4 regions of the Paenibacillus sp. MER 99-2 genome follow, and region 2 is predicted to be linked to each of the others. Evidence: predicted binding sites of a transcription regulator. Region 2 holds the regulator's gene; each other region holds the start of a gene.

Region 1 (3,218 bases), on a different contig from region 2:
TCCTGAATTTACAGATGCCATCGAAGACACGCTGACTAGCCGCGGTATTAAGCTGGCATTGGGTCAGACGGTACAGAAATTTACCGGTGAGAATGGCAAAGTGAGCAAAGTTATTACATCCAAAGGTGAGTTTGAAACAGATCTCGTTATCCTGTGCATCGGCTTCCGCCCGAATACGGAGCTGCTCAAAGGTCAGGTGGATATGCTGCCTAATGGTGCTATCATTGTAGATAAATATATGCAAACTAGCCAGAAAGACGTCTTCGCCGCAGGCGATAGCTGTGCAATTCATTACAACCCAACTGGTAAAGCATCTTACATTCCACTGGCAACCAATGCTGTACGGATGGGAACACTCGTAGCACGTAACCTGGTTCGTCCGACGACACCGTATATGGGTACACAGGGTACGTCAGGTATCAAAATTTATGAGCAAAACATTGCCGGTACTGGTATGACTGAGGTATCAGCGGCGGATGAAGGTCTGGTGGTCGAGGCTGTCGTCTTGGAGGATAGCTACCGTCCAGAGTTTATGCCAACAGCTGAGAAGTTGCTGCTCAAAGTGGTCTATGAACAAGCAACTCGCCGCATTGTTGGTGCACAAGTGATGTCCCAGGTGGATCTGACACAATCGATCAATACCATCTCGGTCTGCATCCAGAACAACATGACAGTAGATGAGCTTGCGTTCATCGACTTCTTCTTCCAGCCACATTACAACAAACCGTGGAACTTCTTGAACACAGCAGGACTGCAAGCTCTACCTCCAATTGAAGTGAAAGCACCGGCGTTGGTGTAAGCAAGTTCGAATTAGTGGATGTCATAAAAGTAAATTAGGAACTATCCAAGGAATTAATCCAAGGAACCTTACAAACCAAAAGGCTGGCGAGCAATCGCTGGCTTTTTGGTTGTTTGGAGAGAAGTAGCATGTTCTCTATTTAGCTGGAGATAGACGAACCATAGCATGTAGGATGTGCTACACGTTTCAAAGTCACCTCCAAGATTCTAACGAACTCAGGTGAGCTTATAACCTATATTTGAGCAATGTTGGAATTTTAACGAACCTCAGCAGTCCTATTGCACGAAAAAGCCTGATAAAGTGTCCAAATTTACTCCAAATGATCACAATAAGGTGTACTGAGTTCGTTAGATATCAGATCGGTGCAAAATCCACTCAATAACGTGTCTCATGTTCGAAAGATATAGATCCGAAATTGTTTAGCCCAACGAGGTTAGAAAACGATCAATAACTAAAAATGCATCTATTCTTTGTGATTATTTGCACAAAGTTTTATCTCCAGCCAAGATACAATTAGATCAGGGCAGTGAAGCTGTAACAACTTAGGCATGAACTGAAGAACGTTCCATTCAATATGAGATGCAAAGGAGAGAATGGCTATGGCGGTCAAAACACCTCTTGAGGTTGCACAATACACGGTGCAGAGCGGGATCAAGAAGGCTCACAATCCTGTTTTATCTGTACTTATCCTTGGTTTTATGGCAGGGGCGTTTATATCTCTAGGATTTTTGCTAAATATTCGGGTAGTTGCCTCTGCTCCAGCAGAGTGGGGAAGCCTGGTGAACCTAATTGGTGCGTCTGTCTTCCCATTAGGTCTAATTCTTGTGCTTATTGGCGGTGGAGAGCTATTAACTGGCAATATGATGGCTGTACCTCTAGCTACAATCGCACGTAAACTATCGGTGAGAAGTATGCTCAAGAACCTGACTTTGGTGACGATTGGGAACTTTCTAGGCGCGATCTTCGTGGCTTATGCGTTCGGTCATGTGTTAGGGCTAACGAGTGAGGGCGTATATCTAGCGAAGGTTGTGGATATGGCGGGACATAAGCTGCATGACGGATTCCTGCAAGCCTTCATCTCCGGCATTGGCTGTAACTGGCTAGTCGCTCTGGCAGTGTGGTTGTGCTATGCAGCAGATACGATGAGCGGTAAAGTGCTCGGCATATGGTTTCCTACGATGGCCTTTGTCGCGATTGGATTCCAGCACGTTGTCGCGAATATGTTCTTGATTCCTGCAGCGATCTTCGAAGGGCATTATTCGTGGGCGCAATACATCATGAACTTCATTCCGGTATGGCTTGGTAATCTGACGGGCGGTGCTCTGTTTGTCGCGGCAGCCTACTATATGGTGTATCTACGTAAAAGCGAGTCGGAGGTGAAGGCGGAGTTGAAAATGGCAACCGAGCCTGAAGCTAGACCGATACTGAGCAAACAGGCGTAACGATTATATCCAGGAAGTATGACAGTGCAGACGATCTTGTCTCGTTCTAGATCACGGTGAGCAACTCCGTGGCAGAGCGGAAACGAGATCGTTTTTTATATTTAATTTTGTCGGTGAGGCAGAGTTAAGGTTTTTTTGCCATCGAAGTGACAGCTGTAAATAATCATGTGTTTAGTTTTATATAATATATAAATTGAATTAAACATCTACACCAAACGTAGAGGGCAGAAATAACAAGAAGAAGCGGAGCGTTCGCCTTTATCCCCGGATTTTCCCTTTGTAAAAGGGAATCAAAAAAATCTGGGGATAACAGCGATCGGAAGGTTATTCTGCCATCGGAGTGTCGAGTGTAAATGCTCTTTAGTTTAATTTATATAAATACACAAAATAAATTCGCCATGACAAGGTTCGGGGGAACGAAACCTGTTCATGGCGAATTTCGGGAGTGGTCCATGATATGGCATGAGGAGGAAGTGGGGAAACACTAGCCTAATGCCTTGTTTTTTATTTACCCCTGAATCTGGAGGATGAATCATAAGCAAAAAAACTTTTTTTGCAAAAAAATGGCGTCTTGTGTAGACGGGAAAATGAACTGTTCTCTTTACGTTAATGCATTAGAGAAGATATGATAGAGAGATAGCTTTTACAGGGGAGGAACTTCAACATGATTAATCAGGAGAATGGTGTATTCCCGGCGGTTTGTCCACTTGATTGCCCGGATACATGCGGTCTGCTGTTACATAAAGAGAACGGAAAAATTGTAAAGGTCGTGGGGAACCCCGATCATCCAATCACCAAGGGCGCCATCTGCAATAAAGTTAGAAATATGACTGAGCGTGTATATCACCCTGAGCGGCTTCAATATCCGATGCGACGGGTTGGTGCCAAGGGCGAAGGGAAGTTCGAACGGATCAGCTGGGACGAAGCGATTGGTGAGATTACTTCCAAATTCAGTTCCATTGCGGAGACGTATGGTT
Region 2 (3,218 bases):
GATACCATCACACCGGCTTTCAGAAGATCCGGTACACGAGCGACACCCGAGGCAAGCTTCAAGTTACTACCTGGATTATGGGAGACTGCGACATGATTTCGAGCCAAAATTTCAATTTCCTCATCATTCAGATGTACGGCATGAGCGACAAGGGAAGGACGGGAGAAGAATCCCAGTTTTTCCAAATGAGCTACAGGACGAAGTCCATAATCCGTTACATTTTGCTCCACTTCTCGGATCGTCTCTGACATGTGTGTATGCAGAGGCAAATTCAAGTCATGTGCAACTTGTACAAGCTTCTCTATGTAATCCGGCGGACAAGTATACGGAGCGTGTGGAGAGATTACTGTGGTGATGCGGCCATCCGCTTGTCCATGCCATTCACGGGCAAATGCAGCCGACTCTTCCAGCTTACGCATCTGCTCTTCTTCTGAACACAGGCCAATAACACCGCGAGCCAGGGAAGCACGAATCCCGGATTGTTCTACCACTTTAGCCACTTGATCCATATGATCATACATATCGAGGAAAGCCGTAGTCCCACCTTTAAGCATCTCTAACACGGATAGGGATGATCCCCAGTACACATCTTCAGCTGTCATTTTTGCTTCCATAGGCCACATTTTCTCTTGCAGCCATACTTGCAGAGCTAGATCATCACCATGTCCTCTAAGTAAAGACATAGCTGCGTGACCATGCGTATTGATCAGACCCGGTAGGAAAAAAAGTCCTTTTCCATCCACTTTAGGCAGACTTTCGTCCCCTTCCGGCAACGTCTCACCAATATGCACAATCTTATCATTTTCCACAACCATGTAGCCTTGAACGACTTTCCAGTCCAGACCACTGTTTACGGCAAATTTGCCGTTATGAATAACCCATTTATTTGTTGTCATCTTCCTCGTCGTCCTTTCCATTCTCCAGGTAATAAGCAAGGCTGAGCAGATCCGTCGTAAAATCAGCATGATGGATGCGAATATGCGGCGGCGTTTTCAAAATCGTTGGTGCAAAATTAAGTATAGCCTCGATACCCGATTCAACCAGTTGATCAGCTACATTTTGAGCTTCTGTATCTGGAACTGTAATAATGCCGATTCGAATATTATCCTTTTGGACAGACTCTGATAATTCATTCATCGGTTGTACTTTCAGGCTATTAATTTGAGTACCGATTTTGGGACCGTAAGCATCAAACACGGCAACAATCTTCATGTTGTCTTTTAAATATGCATTGTAATTGGACAAGGCGTGTCCAAGGTTACCCGCACCAACCAATGCCACGTTGATTTGCTGGTCGATCTTCAAAATATGACGAATCTTCTCAATCAAGTAGGAAACGTCGTAACCAATGCCTTTGCGACCAAAATCACCAAAGTAGGCTAGATCCTTCCGAATCTGAGCTGGATTAAGATCCAAGCGCAGTCCTAGTTCTTGAGAAGAAACCGTAGTAACCTCGCGTTGACTCAATTCACTCAAATAACGCAAGTAAACTGGCAAACGCCGCACTACAGCTTCTGATATTTTATCTGATTTCATTCGTTTACTCCCCTTTACCAATGTGACCCTGTAGATAGATTAAATAGGAGGCACCCTGCATCCCAATAATTCACGTTTTACCTGGACAGGATGCCTCAATGATTGAATCTAATAAATTTTACAACTAATTGCATTCATGGTGCAATGCTTGTGCGTATAGCACTATTCCGATGCTTCTTCAGTAGGTTTGGTCTAACCACTCACGAATTCGTGGAACCATCTGTTCGGTGAGCATATGCTCCATTTTGGGACCTGGTAATGAATATAAGAAATACTTCCCATAATATGCTTCGATAACCCGTGTATCGTATACAATAACGATGCCTCTGTCCTTCGCTGTGCGTACAAGTCTTCCGAAGCCTTGCTTGAAACGAATAACAGCCTGTGGCACAGATAACTTCATAAATGGATTTTTCTTCTGTTGTTGCAACAGCTCGCTTTTCGCTTCCAGAAGTGGATGATTAGGCGGCTGGAACGGCAATCTAACAATAGCCAGACAAGTGAGTGCATCCCCCGGAATGTCCACGCCTTCCCAGAAGCTGCTCGTACCCAAAAGCACAGTAGCCTTTGCGTCTTGGAAGCGGCGTGTAAGCTTAGAACGACTACCACTATCCACCCCTTGACCGAGCAGAGAGATATCGTTACCTGCCAACGCCTCTTTCAGTGGGTCATACACCTGTCTCAGCATCCGATACGACGTGAAGAGTACCATCATCCGTCCACGAGTGGCAATGGCGGTTTCGGCTAATGAATGCACCAACATATCAACAAAGTGTGCATCCCCTACGCTGCCTTTTACACTTGGGAAGTCACGCGGAATGACAAGCAGTGCCTGATCCCGATAACGGAACGGGGACGGTAGCAAGGACGTAAGTAGGCGGTTATGGTCTGCTGCTTCCTGCAAGCCTAGTTGCTCAATCATAAATTGGAATGACTTATCTACAGAAAGGGTAGCGGATGTCAGAACAACGCTTTTCTTTTTGTCAAAAAACAATTCCTTCAGTTGTGCGCTGACATCTACAGGAACCGCATAGAGCTGTAGCGATTTGCTACGGAATTGTCCACTTGCTTCCATCCAATATACCGTGTTGGCATCATCCATTCGCATGAAGAAGCGTAGATTTTCTTTGAGTAAGGCAAGATCCTTCAGAAGACCTGTAATATCCGTAATCAAACTATCGGATTGATAATCATCTTGTTCTTCCTTCACCTCAAGTAACAGCTTATCGCCCTTGCGAATCAAGTCACCCAACGTTACGTATATTTGATTCTCATCCTCTTGTAGCGCCTTCCACTTATCCGGTTTCATTGACGGCTTCAATCGAAGAGAGAATTGACCCGTCTCCCCTGGAGAAGCATCACTGCGCTCAGGAAGAAGATTGAATAAAGACTCACTTAATCTGTCCCACATGTCCTTGACTTCAACAGCAAGCGGGAACATCTGATCAATAGCTGAGCCCCACTGTACTGATTTTTCGTGATTCGATAGCTGGGATCGAAGCATAGGCAACTGACCATTACGGCTATCTTTAAACAGACGTGTAAGCGTATGAACCATCGTGAAATATTTCATATGCAAGCCTAAATGCTTACCCGCTACGTCCTCCAGATGATGAGCCTCATCAATAACAAGACTTTCATATGCAGGAAGAAGCTGATGGCTTGCTTTTACATCGGTAAAC
Region 3 (3,218 bases), on a different contig from region 2:
GATTAATCAGGTGATCCTGCTTCGTCAAACGGGCATAGAAGGCAAAAAATCCAGCGCCGAAATCAATAGAAGCTACGATGAGATAGCCATACAAGAACAGCCAGAGTACCGAAATTCCGATTAATTCATAACTCATCAGGCATGCCCTCCTTTGTCCGCGGATTGATCCTGTTTCGCCTTCAGCCATTTTTCCATCTCAACCTCAGCAGGATTGTTGTTAAACAAACGTCTTAATACAAGAGCACATATAACGCCGAGCACGATATACAACAGTAGGAACACGAAAAATAATATTCTCACACTTGGTGATGAAGTCGCTGCTTCTTCCACTCGCATATATCCTCGAATAATCCATGGCTGTCGTCCCACCTCTGCATAGAACCAGCCCATCTCAACGGCAAGAAACGCAAGTGGAGCACTCAGCGCGACGAGGCGAAGCATCCACTTGTTAAACTGATTACGCTTCTTCCAGAACACAAGTAGGAAATATAGACTGGAGATCGCAAGCAGAGCGAATCCAATTCCGGCCATCACATCGAATAAATAATGCACCAGCAGTGGCGGCTGTTCATCCGGTGGGAATTCATTCAGCCCCGTCACTTCGGCATTAAAGTCTCCAAAGGCGAGGAAGCTGAGCAATTTAGGCAAGTGAAGAGCTCCTATAATCTCATGTTCCGCATTCAGCCAGCCGAGTAAAATTAAATCTGCGCCGCTCTCTGTCTCAAAATGCCATTCCGCTGCTGCCAGCTTCTCAGGCTGATGTTCAGCCAGAAACTTGGCAGATACATCTCCAGCGAGTGTGTTCAGCAAACTGAATACTAAAACAACAGCCATCATTAGATTCAAGCCTTTCTTGTGGTACGCAGTAACACCTTTTCTCAGCATGGCAAGGGCAGCAATCCCTGCAAGCAGAGCCGCCCCCGTCAAATAGGCTGAGCTTAGCACATGGAATACCTTGGAGAATGTTGCTGTATTCAGCATCGCTTGCACAGGGTTAACCGCGATGAACTGGCCTGCCTCCATGACAAATCCTTCAGGTTGGTTCATGAATCCGTTCACGGTTGTAATAAAAACAGCCGACATTCCTGCTCCGGCCACAACCGGTATGGTCAGCAACCAGTGAATATACGGGTTCTTGAATCGATCCCATGTATAGAGATAAATGCCTAGGAAGATCGCTTCGAAGAAGAACGCGAACACTTCCATAAATAGCGGTAATGCAATGACATTCCCGGCCAGCTTCATAAAGTTCGGCCACACCAAGGCAAGCTGTAGAGATATCGCTGTACCTGTCACGACACCCACTGCCACCGAAATGACAAACCCTCGTGACCACCTTTTCGCCATAAGTATGTAATGGTTATCCTTCTTCCGAATGCCAATGAACTCAGCAATAGCAATCATTAGAGGCACACCTACACCAAGTGTCGCAAAGATCACGTGAAACCCAAGCGTTAAGCCAGTCACCAATCTGCTCCATAACACCGTATCTAACTCCATACCTCTGTCACCTCCGTTTTCATTTTTCACTTAAGAATTCAATACACAATAAAGTACGAGAAAAATTTCACATATCAGGATATAAAGGTGCATTCCGAGATAATCAACATGGCTAATGCTTAAATTATCCTACTCTCGCAGTCCTATACATACCATCGTGATATATAAAATTATTATATCTACAATTGCGAATGACACAATTGCAGTCACTTCCTTGACATGAAATAGTCAAGGAACAGTCACCCCTTTTCAACTAATCTATGAAAATGATCCAAATTACCCTTTAGAGCTATTGACTTGTTAATCAGCAGGATTGAGATAATGCTGGATGCAAAAAAGAAGCCACTAATCTTAGAATTAGCGGCATTTTTAATCGTTGTACTGGATGCTGTTATTCGAATTTCATATAAAAAATAGTCTTGTAGCTCAAAATCTCCCTGATTTGCAGAGGTCATTTTCATTATTCCATCATCAGTTATTTGACCCATTCTATTCTCCAAGTAAACTCAATCCGAATCCTTATCCAAATCAACTACTATATCTTGTAACGTTACATTCTCAAGTACTTTCTCCAGTGCTCTCTGTGCCAATGAAAAAATAGGTTCGATCGTTCCTTGAAGGTTTTTCCCCACCGGACAATCGGGGTTTGGCTTCTCTTGAATATTGAAGAGATTATTGTCATTCACTGCATTTACTGCTGTGTACACATCGAACAATGTGATTTCACTTAGATCTCGTGCAAGTGTAGCCCCTGCTTTTCCACGGGTTACATGCACTAATCCTGATTTTTTTAACATCCCCATCACTTTTCGAACGATTACAGGGTGTGTATTAACGCTGTCTGCAATCATCTCAGATGAGTTATTTCCTTCTTTATTGACTTCCAACAACGACAAAATGTGTATTCCTATATAAAACCGAGAGCTTACGGACATATTTTCACCCCAATGATACAAAAATAAGTGCGTTACGATTGAACTATTGTATTAAAAATTAGAATTTCTGAGGAAGCTATATTAACATTCTAACAGCTATTTAGCATGTTACAATGAGTCTCATTTTTTTAGGTTGTACATCTGATAACTCTATCCCGGTATAAAAACTGGATCAAGCAAAGGGAATTCGCCTGATCCAGATTAACGTAGCATAATGAAAGATACTCTTCTAAAAAACTTCTCTTCGCTTAATGATAAATCAGATTAACTGAGCATAATTTTCTTCTAACTTATCAGCGGTCATTGCGCCGCCGCCTAAAGGATACAAGGTATTATCTTTTTTCAAGAAAAGAGTTGGGTAACTTCTCGCCCCAAGGTTGCTGGCTGCTACGAATTCTTGCTGAACAAGATCTCGTGTCTCTGGATTTATAATTCTATCGATCACTTTCTGCTCATCCAGATTGAGTTGCTTGGCAATGTCTTGATACGTTTGTATATCACTGAGACTCTTACCCTCATAATAAAATGCACGCTGCATTGCAGCCGCTAGATTCACTGCTTGTTCTGGTGCCAAGGAGCGTAAAGCGGAAAATCCAATAGCTGCTGCCTCACTATCCATAATAAATGTACCGTCATTTACAAGTTTATTGTACGGAGCACCAAACTCCGCGCCAGTAAGCTGAGCAATTCGTTTATTGGCTTCTGGAATATGTGGATATGCTGCCATTGCTTGACTGCGATCATCTATAAAAAGACCACCCGACAACACTTCGATCGGTAATT
Region 4 (3,218 bases), 180 kb from region 2:
ATGTGGTTGTTCTATGAATATCCAGACACAGACTTTAATGATCTGAAGCAAAAATTCATGGATATCCGTAAACGGATCTACAAATATCCTAGACTTGGCGTAAAAGCAAAATTTGTAGCGATCCCAACAACATCGGGCACAGGATCGGAAGTAACATCATTTGCTGTTATCACGGATAAAAATCTAGGAAACACCAAATATCCACTGGCTGACTATGAGCTGACTCCTGACGTAGCGATCGTAGACCCTGAGTTTGTATACTCATTGCCAAAAACAGCTGTAGCTGACACAGGTATGGATGTATTGACACATGCGATTGAAGCTTATGTATCCGTTATGGCGAATGACTATACGGATGGGTTAGCAATCAAAGCCATTCAACTGGTGTTCCAGTACTTGGAGCAATCAGCATTACAAGGCGACAAACTGGCACGTGAGAAAATGCATAATGCTTCAACGATTGCAGGTATGGCATTTGCCAACGCATTCTTGGGTATTAACCACAGCTTGGCGCACAAATGGGGCGGTCAGTACCATACAGCCCACGGACGTACCAATGCGATTTTGATGCCACACGTTATTCGATACAACGCGAAAAAACCGACCAAATTCGCATCGTTCCCGAAATACTCGCACTTTGTGGCAGATGAGCGATATGCCGAAATTGCCCGCATTCTCGGATTGCCTGCTCGCACAACCGAAGAAGGGGTTAACAGCTTAATCAACGCTATCCGCAAAATGAACAAAACATTGGGTATCGAGGAATCGTTCCAAGAGATCGGATTTGATGCAAAAGATTTTGAAGCACATGTAGATTACCTGGCTGATCGTGCCTTCGAAGACCAATGTACAACTGCGAATCCGAAGCTGCCGCTGGTAACTGAATTAGCAGATGTATACCGCAACGCATTCTACGGCAAATTCGAATAATAATAATCTTCCAAAACATGCAACAGCTTGTTGAGGATGGCAATAGGTTCAGGGTTCCCCGAAATGGGGAGCCCCGATTGCCGTATGTTTTGAGGAACACATAATCCGTGATGTAGCAGGTAGAACCAAAGGTTGGGAGGGAAAGGAGGTGGGCAGAAAAACGGAGGAGCGAAGCTCCCGCTTTTTCAGGAACTTATCACTTCATGTTTCGGCTCCAGAAAAGATGCAACAAGGAGTCCGGGTTGTAGCAAGGAGAACCAAAGGTTCGCAGGGAAAGGAGATGGGCAGAAAAACAGAGGAGCGAAGCCCCTGCTTTTTCAGGAACTTATCACTTCATGTTTCGGCTCCAAATCGAGGAGGAGCCGCCCATCATTTAGAAATGCAACACGGAATCCGTGATGTGGCAGTTTGAACCACCCGTTCACACGTTAACGGAGAGGACAGAAAAAACCTGAAGAAGCGAAGCGCTCGCCTTTATTCCCGGATTTTCACCTTTGAGAAAGTAAATTGAGAAATCCGGGAATAACAGCGATCGGAAGGTTGTTCTGTCCGCGGAGTGGCCAGTGTGAACCATTTCCCACGGTTCAACATGACACACCGCAGGTGGAGTGCGTTAGTTCACTTACTTTGTGATAAAAATCACAGATGATGAAATCGCCAAGACGTATACTGAAAATGTAAGAAAAACATTCATTCCGCGGTTCCGGTTCCCAAGTAGAGAGAACGTGTTCCGGTTTATGTGAAACAATTCACATTAATCGCGGCTCTGGACACACAATGATACGAAGACGCAGCATGTTATGTGTCCAGAAATCCAAATTAGTGGAGGGATTACGATGTCGGTGATCGAAAAAGATGTCAAACAACAAACAGGCTGGAGAAACTTTACCAAAGGAACTTGGACTAAAACCGTTAATGTGAATGACTTTTTGGAACACAATTTGTCTCCATATTATGGCGATGAAGCATTTCTTGAAGGTGCAACCCAGAATACAAAAGAGTTGTGGGATATCGTATCTGATCTAACCAAAAAAGAACGGGATAACGGTGGTGTCCTTGACGTAGACGTTAATACGCCTGCAACAATTACTTCTCACCAACCAGGGTATCTGGATCAATCCAAAGAGCAAATTGTCGGCGTTCAGACCGATGCTCCATTCAAACGTTCCATTCAGCCATTCGGCGGAATTCGCATGATGATTGATGCATGTGAAGCATATGGCTTCGAAATGCCTCAAGGTGTCATTGATATATTTACAAACATTCGTAAAACACATAACCAAGGTGTATTCGACGCTTATACTTCCGAGATGCGTGCAGCGCGTAAAGCAGGGATCATTACAGGTTTACCAGATGCTTATGGTCGTGGCCGGATCATCGGGGACTACCGCCGGGTAGCGTTGTACGGTGTAGACTTCCTGATTCGTAACAAAAAAGGCGAATTGAACGCCTTGGAAGTGGATGTTATCGATGAAGATGTTATCCGTCTGCGTGAAGAGTTGTCTGAGCAGATTCGTGCTTTGCAAGAACTGAAACAATTGGGCGAAATGCACGGTTTCGATATTTCCTTGCCAGCAACAACAGCCAAAGAAGCGTTCCAATGGTTGTACTTCGGTTACCTGGCAGCGATCAAAGAGCAGAACGGTGCTGCAATGTCACTGGGACGTGTATCATCCTTCCTGGATATCTACATTGAACGTGATCTGCAAGAAGGCATTCTGACCGAAGAGCAGGCTCAAGAGCTGGTTGACCATTTTGTTATGAAACTGCGGATTGTAAAATTCCTGCGTACGCCGGACTATAACGAACTGTTCAGTGGAGACCCAACATGGGTAACCGAGTCCATCGGCGGGATGTCCGTAAATGGTGAGACACGTGTAACGAAAAACAGCTTCCGCTTCCTGCACACGCTGCATAACCTGGGACCTGCACCGGAGCCAAACCTGACTGTACTCTGGTCCACTAAACTGCCGGAAGCATTCAAAGAATATTGCAGTAAAGTATCTATCGAAACGAGCTCGATTCAATATGAGAATGACGATCTGATGCGTCCGATCTATGGCGATGATTACGGTATTGCTTGTTGTGTATCTGCAATGAAGATCGGGAAACAAATGCAATTCTTCGGTGCTCGTGCGAACCTGGCGAAAGCTCTCTTGTACGCAATCAATGGTGGTCGTGACGAGAAATCTGGAGCACAAGTAGGACCTGAATTCCCCGCGATTACAAGCGAAGTGCTGGATTACAATGAAGTTATGAAACGCTTCAAACCAATGATGGAATGGCTG

Evidence for each region. Region 2 encodes Rex, which represses fermentation and respiration genes when NADH is low (regulators of the CRP and FNR family bind a similar motif). Its sites were predicted from a motif close to TTGTGAAATATTTCACAA; they were not measured.
Region 1: the regulator Rex is predicted to act here: its motif matches at 1,270-1,287, upstream of M3636_RS17520 (formate/nitrite transporter family protein).
Region 3: the regulator Rex is predicted to act here: its motif matches at 1,556-1,573, upstream of M3636_RS20140 (cytochrome ubiquinol oxidase subunit I).
Region 4: the regulator Rex is predicted to act here: its motif matches at 1,668-1,685, upstream of pflB (formate C-acetyltransferase).

The regions. Positions count from the first base shown of each region.
Region 1 is NZ_JAMAUZ010000003.1:570,068-573,285, forward strand. Features, by position in the region: gene M3636_RS17515 (FAD-dependent oxidoreductase) at 1-799, shown strand, start outside; gene M3636_RS17520 (formate/nitrite transporter family protein) at 1,399-2,241, shown strand; gene M3636_RS17525 (molybdopterin-containing oxidoreductase family protein) at 2,906-3,218, shown strand, end outside.
Region 2 is NZ_JAMAUZ010000001.1:1,018,295-1,021,512, reverse strand. Features, by position in the region: gene M3636_RS04680 (amidohydrolase) at 1-896, opposite strand, end outside; gene M3636_RS04675 (redox-sensing transcriptional repressor Rex) at 883-1,536, opposite strand; gene dinG (ATP-dependent DNA helicase DinG) at 1,715-3,218, opposite strand, start outside.
Region 3 is NZ_JAMAUZ010000005.1:13,882-17,099, forward strand. Features, by position in the region: gene M3636_RS20135 (cytochrome d ubiquinol oxidase subunit II) at 1-136, opposite strand, end outside; gene M3636_RS20140 (cytochrome ubiquinol oxidase subunit I) at 136-1,500, opposite strand; gene M3636_RS20145 (hypothetical protein) at 1,740-1,988, opposite strand; gene M3636_RS20150 (Rrf2 family transcriptional regulator) at 2,007-2,435, opposite strand; gene M3636_RS20155 (DsbA family protein) at 2,695-3,218, opposite strand, start outside.
Region 4 is NZ_JAMAUZ010000001.1:837,045-840,262, forward strand. Features, by position in the region: gene adhE (bifunctional acetaldehyde-CoA/alcohol dehydrogenase) at 1-930, shown strand, start outside; gene pflB (formate C-acetyltransferase) at 1,767-3,218, shown strand, end outside.